One region of the Enterobacter sp. R4-368 genome, then DNA from elsewhere that is predicted to be linked to it. Evidence: predicted binding sites of a transcription regulator. Region 1 holds the regulator's gene; the other holds the start of a gene.
The links. The regulator sigma-54, encoded in region 1, starts transcription at its own class of promoters, with help from an activator protein. The targets are predictions, from matches to a motif close to GTTGGCACANNTTTCGCTNT.
Positions count from the first base shown of each region.

Region 2: glnA (glutamate--ammonia ligase) is a predicted target of sigma-54. The motif match lies at 1,818-1,837, and genes of this name have one in related genera.

Region 1 covers NC_021500.1:2,471,708-2,475,133, reverse strand. Annotated here, with positions in the region: gene rapZ (RNase adapter RapZ) at 1-108, opposite strand, end outside; gene ptsN (PTS IIA-like nitrogen regulatory protein PtsN) at 154-645, opposite strand; gene hpf (ribosome hibernation promoting factor) at 727-1,014, opposite strand; gene rpoN (RNA polymerase factor sigma-54) at 1,037-2,470, opposite strand; gene lptB (LPS export ABC transporter ATP-binding protein) at 2,519-3,244, opposite strand; gene lptA (lipopolysaccharide ABC transporter substrate-binding protein LptA) at 3,251-3,426, opposite strand, start outside.
Region 2 covers NC_021500.1:3,049,253-3,052,678, reverse strand. Annotated here, with positions in the region: gene typA (ribosome-dependent GTPase TypA) at 1-1,546, opposite strand, end outside; gene glnA (glutamate--ammonia ligase) at 1,927-3,336, shown strand.

The DNA.
Region 1 (3,426 bases):
TAGCACGACCGGCAGGTTGTCGACGCAATAAAAACCCATATCTTCCAGGGCGCGCAGAGCGACGGATTTCCCTGAACCCGAACGACCACTGACGATCATCAGGACCATGAACCATTTCTCCTCAGTACAACTGATAAAAAGGTTTCCTTCCCGTTACGCATCGTCGCTTTCACCTTCCGTCTGCGTGATGATTTGATACAGCTCTTCATCACTTTGCGCGCTGCGCAGGCGCCGACAGATAGTTTTGTCCGCCAGCCTTTTGGCGACCAGCGAGAGCGTATGCAGATGCGTTTTGGTTTGATCCGCTGGCACCAACAGGGCAAACAGCAGATCGACAGGCTGATTATCGATAGCGTCGAAGGCAATGGGCGTTTCGAGTTGCACAAAAACGCCAACGGCGCGAAGCGTGTCTTCTTCAAGCTTACCGTGCGGAATGGCGATACCGTTTCCAATGCCGGTGCTGCCCATTTTCTCGCGCGTAAGGATCGCTTCAAAGACGACTTGTGGCGGTAAGCCTAACTGTTTTGCCGCCAGTTCACTGATGATTTCCAGAGCGCGTTTTTTACTCTGGCAGTGAACGCCGCTACGGGTACATTCCTGGTTAAGGACATTGCTCAATTGAAGAGCGGAATCGTTATTCATCATAATTTCACCTGAGCGACGCCAGAGCCAGTCACCCTACCGGGTTACGGTAGGGTGCAACGCGCCAGACGGACGCTCGGACAATTAGTGCTGTTTCAGTTTATCTTTATGCTTCGTGAGCTGCCGCGCCAGTTTATCTATCAAACCGTCGATAGCAGCGTACATATCCTGCCCTTCCGCGCTGGCATGCAACTCGCCGCCATTGACATGGAGCGTCGCATCCGAGGTGTGAGTCACTTTCTCCACTTTCAACACAATATAGACCTGATTAATCCTTTCGAAATACTGTTCAAGCTTGGCGAATTTATTGGTCACAAATTCACGCAGAGCATCAGTGATCTCGACGTTTTGTCCTGTGATGTTAAGCTGCATAGTGTCTTCCTTATCGGTTGGGTCAAACCAGCTGTTTACGCTGATTCGACGGCGGAATGGATAAAGATTCTCGATACTTCGCAACGGTACGCCGCGCCACCATAATTCCCTGATCGGAAAGCAGGGTCGTCAGCTTACTGTCGCTCAGCGGTTTTGCAGGGTTTTCTGCGGCGATCAATTTCTTCACCAGCGCGCGAATAGCGGTAGAGGAGGCTTCGCCACCACCTTCGGTATTGACGTGGCTGGAGAAGAAATACTTCAGCTCGAAAATGCCGCGAGGACTGTGCAGGTACTTCTGGGTCGTTACACGAGAAATCGTCGACTCGTGCATCTCGACGGCCTGGGCGATATCGGCCAGCACCATCGGTTTCATAAATTCTTCGCCTTGTTCAAAGAAGGCTTGCTGCTGCTCAACAATGCAGCGGCTAACGCGCAACAGCGTATCGTTGCGGCTCTCGAGGCTTTTGATCAACCACTTTGCTTCCTGCAAATTGCTGCGGATGAACTGGTTATCGGCATCGTTACGTGCGCCGCCGCCCATCGAGGCATAATGCTGGTTGATTTGCAGACGTGGAATGCTGTCGGAGTTCAGCTCCACCGTCCAGCGACCGTTATGTTTACGTACCAGAACATCCGGAATCACATATTCCGGTTCGCTGGTCTGGATCGACTGGCCAGGGCGCGGATCCAGAGACTGGATCAGATTTACCGCCTCTTTCAGCACCTCTTCTTTCAGCCGCGTCACGCGCATCAGGGTGCGGAAATCATGGTTGGCGAGCAGATCCAGATGATCGCTAATGATAAGCCGAGCTTCTTCGCACCACGGTGTCTCTTTGGTGAATTGCGAGAGCTGGATCAGCAGGCAATCGCGCAGATCCCGCGCGGCAACGCCAACGGGATCGAAGCGCTGAATGCGTTTAAGCACCGCCTCGACCTCATCAAGCCCCACGTCATCATTGCCCATGCTCTCCAGCACTTCTTCCAGCGAAACGGTGAGATAACCTGTTTCGTCAACGGCATCAACAATGGAGGTTGCGATAGCACGATCGGTGTCAGAGAAGGGGGTCAGCCCTACCTGCCACATCAGATAATCCTGCAATGACTGCGTGGTTTCGCCCTGATAGATAGGCAATTCGTCGTCGATGTAGTCGTGGCTACTGCCGGAAGGGGTACCTGCGGTGTAAATTTCATCCCAGCTGGCATCCAGCGGCAGCTCATCCGGCATCTCTTTTTGTTCGAGAGCGTCAACGGTATCCAGACCGTCATTTTCCTGAACCTGCTGGCTATCGACTTCCTCATGAAGGTCAGTTTGTTCCAGCAATGGGTTACTCTCCAGCGCTTGCTGAAGTTCCTGCTGAAGTTCCAACGTGGACAACTGCAGCAGACGGATGGCCTGTTGCAGTTGTGGCGTCATGGCTAGCTGTTGGCTGAGCCTTAGTTGCAAACCTTGCTTCATATTCAGAGCAGCACTCTCCGACAAAAAACGTCAATAAACCCTACCCTATCAGAGTCTGAAGTCTTCCCCAAGATACACGCGCTTAACGTGTTCGTCTTCAAGGATTTGCTGCGGTGTTCCATGCGCAATGAGATGCCCCTGACTGACGATATAAGCACGCTCACACACAGCCAGCGTTTCACGAACATTATGGTCAGTAATCAGCACGCCCAGGCCGCTGTCACGCAGGTGCTCAATAATACGTTTAATATCGATAACCGAGATTGGGTCAACGCCGGCAAACGGTTCATCCAGCAGGATAAATTTCGGATTCGCCGCCAGCGCGCGGGCAATTTCCACACGGCGACGTTCACCGCCGGAGAGCGATTGACCCATATTGTCGCGCAGATGTTCGATGTGAAACTCTTCCATCAACTCATTGGCGCGATCTTCGCGTTGCTCTGAGGTCAGGTCATCGCGGATTTGGAGGACGGCCATCAGGTTGTCGTAGACGCTCAGGCGGCGAAAAATCGAGGCTTCCTGCGGCAGGTAACCAATACCGCGGCGCGCACGCGCATGCAGCGGCAGCAGACTGATATCTTCATCATCAATAATGATGTTACCCGCGTCACGCGACACAATGCCCACCACCATATAAAAGGTGGTGGTTTTCCCTGCGCCGTTAGGGCCAAGCAGCCCGACGATTTCGCCAGAGTTGACGGTCAGACTGACATCCTCAACTACGCGGCGGCCTTTATAAGCCTTGGCGAGATTCTTTGCAGTTAATGTTGCCATAACGAATTAGTTACTCTTTTTTTGCGCCGGAGCCGGGGTTTGTTTGTTGCTCTTATCCTGTAACTGCGACGGAACCAGAACGGTGGTCACGCGTTTGCCTTTGTCGCTGAACGCCTGCATTTTCTGCTCTTTCACCAGATAGGTGATTTTGTCACCAGTGATATTGCTATCCAGCTGTTCCA
Region 2 (3,426 bases), 580 kb from region 1:
CGCCGTGACCGAGGAACAACTTACCGCGATCCTGCAGGCCGAACAGTGCGAACGCAACCGCTTTACCCTGACCGTTGGAGATCAGCACACCGTTGTTACGCTGGCCCACTTCACCCGGACGAACATCGTCGTAGTGGCTGAAGGTGGAGTACAGCAGACCGGTACCGGAAGTCATGGTCATGAACTCTGAACGGAAGCCGATCAGACCACGGCTTGGGATCACGTAGTCGAGACGTACGCGGCCTTTGCCGTCCGGATTCATGTTTTTCAGATCGCCTTTACGCTCGCCCAGCGCCTGCATCACAGAACCCTGGTGCTGCTCTTCAACGTCCAGCGTGACGTTTTCGAACGGCTCTTGTTTGCGGCCATCGATTTCGCGGAAGATAACTTTCGGACGGGAAACCGCCATTTCGAAACCTTCACGACGCATGTTCTCAATAAGCACGGACAAGTGCAGCTCACCACGGCCGGAAACGCGGAATGCGTCAGCGTCTTCGGTCTCTTCAACGCGCAGCGCAACGTTGTGCACCAGCTCTTTGTTCAGGCGGTCGAGGATCTGACGTGAAGTCACGTACTTACCTTCTTTACCACAGAACGGAGAGGTGTTGACGTTGAAGAACATGGTTACGGTCGGTTCATCAACAGACAGTGCCGGCAGCGCTTCGACGTTCTGCGGATCGCAGATGGTGTCGGAGATGTTCAGCTCGCCCAGACCGGTGATCGCAATGATGTCGCCGGCTTCGGCGATCTCACTATCGATACGCTCCAGCCCCAGGTGGGTCAGCACTTTGCCGACTTTACCGTTGCGGGTTTTGCCTTCGCTATCAATGATAGTGACTTGCTGGTTCGGTTTTACTTTACCGCGCTTGATACGACCGATGCCGATTACACCAACATAGTTGTTGTAGTCGAGCTGGGAGATCTGCATCTGGAAAGTGCCGTCGAGATCGACGTTCGGAGCAGGTACATGGTCAACAATCGCCTGGTACAGCGGGGTCATGTCTTCAGCCATGTCTTCGTGGTCCATACCCGCGATGCCGTTCAGCGCAGAAGCGTAAACGATCGGGAAGTCCAGCTGCTCGTCGGTCGCGTCCAGGTTAACGAACAGGTCGAATACCTGATCGACAACCCAGTCCGGACGCGCGCCAGGACGGTCAACTTTGTTGATTACCACAATCGGTTTCAGGCCATGGGCAAATGCTTTTTTGGTCACGAAACGCGTTTGCGGCATAGGGCCGTCAAATGCGTCAACCACCAGCAGCACGGAATCGACCATGGACATCACACGCTCAACTTCACCACCGAAGTCGGCGTGCCCTGGGGTATCAACGATGTTGATACGGTAATCATTCCATTTGATAGCGGTGTTTTTAGCGAGGATGGTAATCCCACGCTCTTTCTCCAAATCGTTGGAGTCCATCACACGCTCTTGAGTTTCAGCACGTTCGTCGAACGTACCGGATTGCTGCAGCAGCTTGTCAACCAGGGTCGTTTTACCATGGTCAACGTGAGCAATGATGGCGATGTTACGCAGATTTTCGATCACAACTTTGCCTCAGGCATTAGAAATAGCGCGTTATTGTACACGTATTAATCGAAGGACTAAACAGGATCACAAACATCCTCCGCAAACAAGTATTGCAGAGTTGCTTTGTGATCGCTTTCACGGAGCGTTAAAAGGGGCATTTAACGAAAATTGCACCAATATAGTGCCCAATGTTCACATAAAGGCACTATATTGGTGCAACATAACCATCATGGTGCAGCCCTTTTGCACTATACCGTGCATGATAACGCCTTTTTAGGGGCATTTAAAAGTTGGCATAGATTTCGCTTTAACGATTGTACGATAACTACGCCAGCTTACGTAGTAATTAGAAGACCTCGTTACCACGACGACAATGACAAATCCGGGAGAGTTTAAGTATGTCCGCTGAACACGTTTTGACGATGCTGAATGAGCACGAAGTGAAGTTTGTCGATCTGCGCTTCACCGATACCAAAGGTAAAGAACAGCACGTCACTATCCCAGCCCATCAGGTAAACGCCGACTTCTTTGAAGAAGGTAAAATGTTTGATGGTTCTTCGATTGGTGGCTGGAAAGGCATCAACGAATCAGACATGGTGCTGATGCCGGACGCGACTACCGCTGTCATTGACCCGTTCTACGAAGAGTCTACGCTGATCATTCGTTGCGATATCCTCGAACCAGGCACCATGCAGGGCTACGATCGTGACCCGCGCTCCATCGCTAAACGCGCTGAAGAGTACCTGCGCTCCACAGGTCTGGCAGACACCGTTCTGTTTGGGCCAGAGCCGGAATTCTTCCTGTTCGACGACGTACGTTTCGGCAGCTCCATCTCCGGTTCCAGCGTCGCTATCGACGATATCGAAGGCGCATGGAACACCTCCACCAAATACGAAGGTGGTAACAAAGGTCACCGTCCGGCAGTGAAAGGCGGTTACTTCCCGGTTCCGCCGGTTGATTCATCACAGGATCTGCGTTCCACCATGTGTCTGGTGATGGAAGAGATGGGCCTGGTTGTTGAAGCTCACCACCACGAAGTGGCAACGGCTGGTCAGAACGAAGTGGCTACCCGCTTCAACACCATGACCAAAAAAGCGGACGAAATTCAGATTTACAAATATGTGGTGCACAACGTTGCCCACCGCTTCGGCAAAACCGCGACCTTTATGCCGAAACCGATGTTCGGTGATAACGGTTCCGGTATGCACTGCCACATGTCTCTGTCCAAGAACGGCACGAACCTGTTCTCTGGCGACAAATACGCTGGCCTGTCTGAAATGGCGCTGTACTACATTGGCGGCGTAATCAAACACGCAAAAGCTATCAACGCCCTGTCTAACCCGACCACCAACTCTTACAAGCGTCTGGTCCCGGGTTATGAAGCGCCGGTAATGCTGGCTTACTCTGCACGTAACCGTTCTGCTTCTATCCGTATTCCGGTGGTGGCTTCTCCGAAAGCGCGTCGTATCGAAGTTCGCTTCCCGGATCCGGCTGCTAACCCGTACCTGTGCTTCGCAGCGCTGCTGATGGCCGGTCTGGATGGCATTAAAAACAAAATCCACCCGGGCGAAGCGATGGACAAAAACCTGTATGACCTGCCGGCTGAAGAAGCGAAAGAGATCCCGCAGGTTGCAGGCTCTCTGGAAGAAGCGCTCAACGCGCTGGATGCTGACCGCGAGTTCCTGACTGCTGGTGGCGTGTTCACCGACGACGCTATCGATGCTTACATCGCGCTGCGTATGGAAGAGAACGACCGCGTTCGCATGACGCCGCACCCGGTAGAGTTCGAACTGTACTACAGCGTTTAATAATTAAGACTCGGCAGAAGTCTTGTCGCAGCAAGGTGGCAACCGAATGAGTCCCGATGAGCTTAGTCTATAAGTGATTCGGGCTAATGA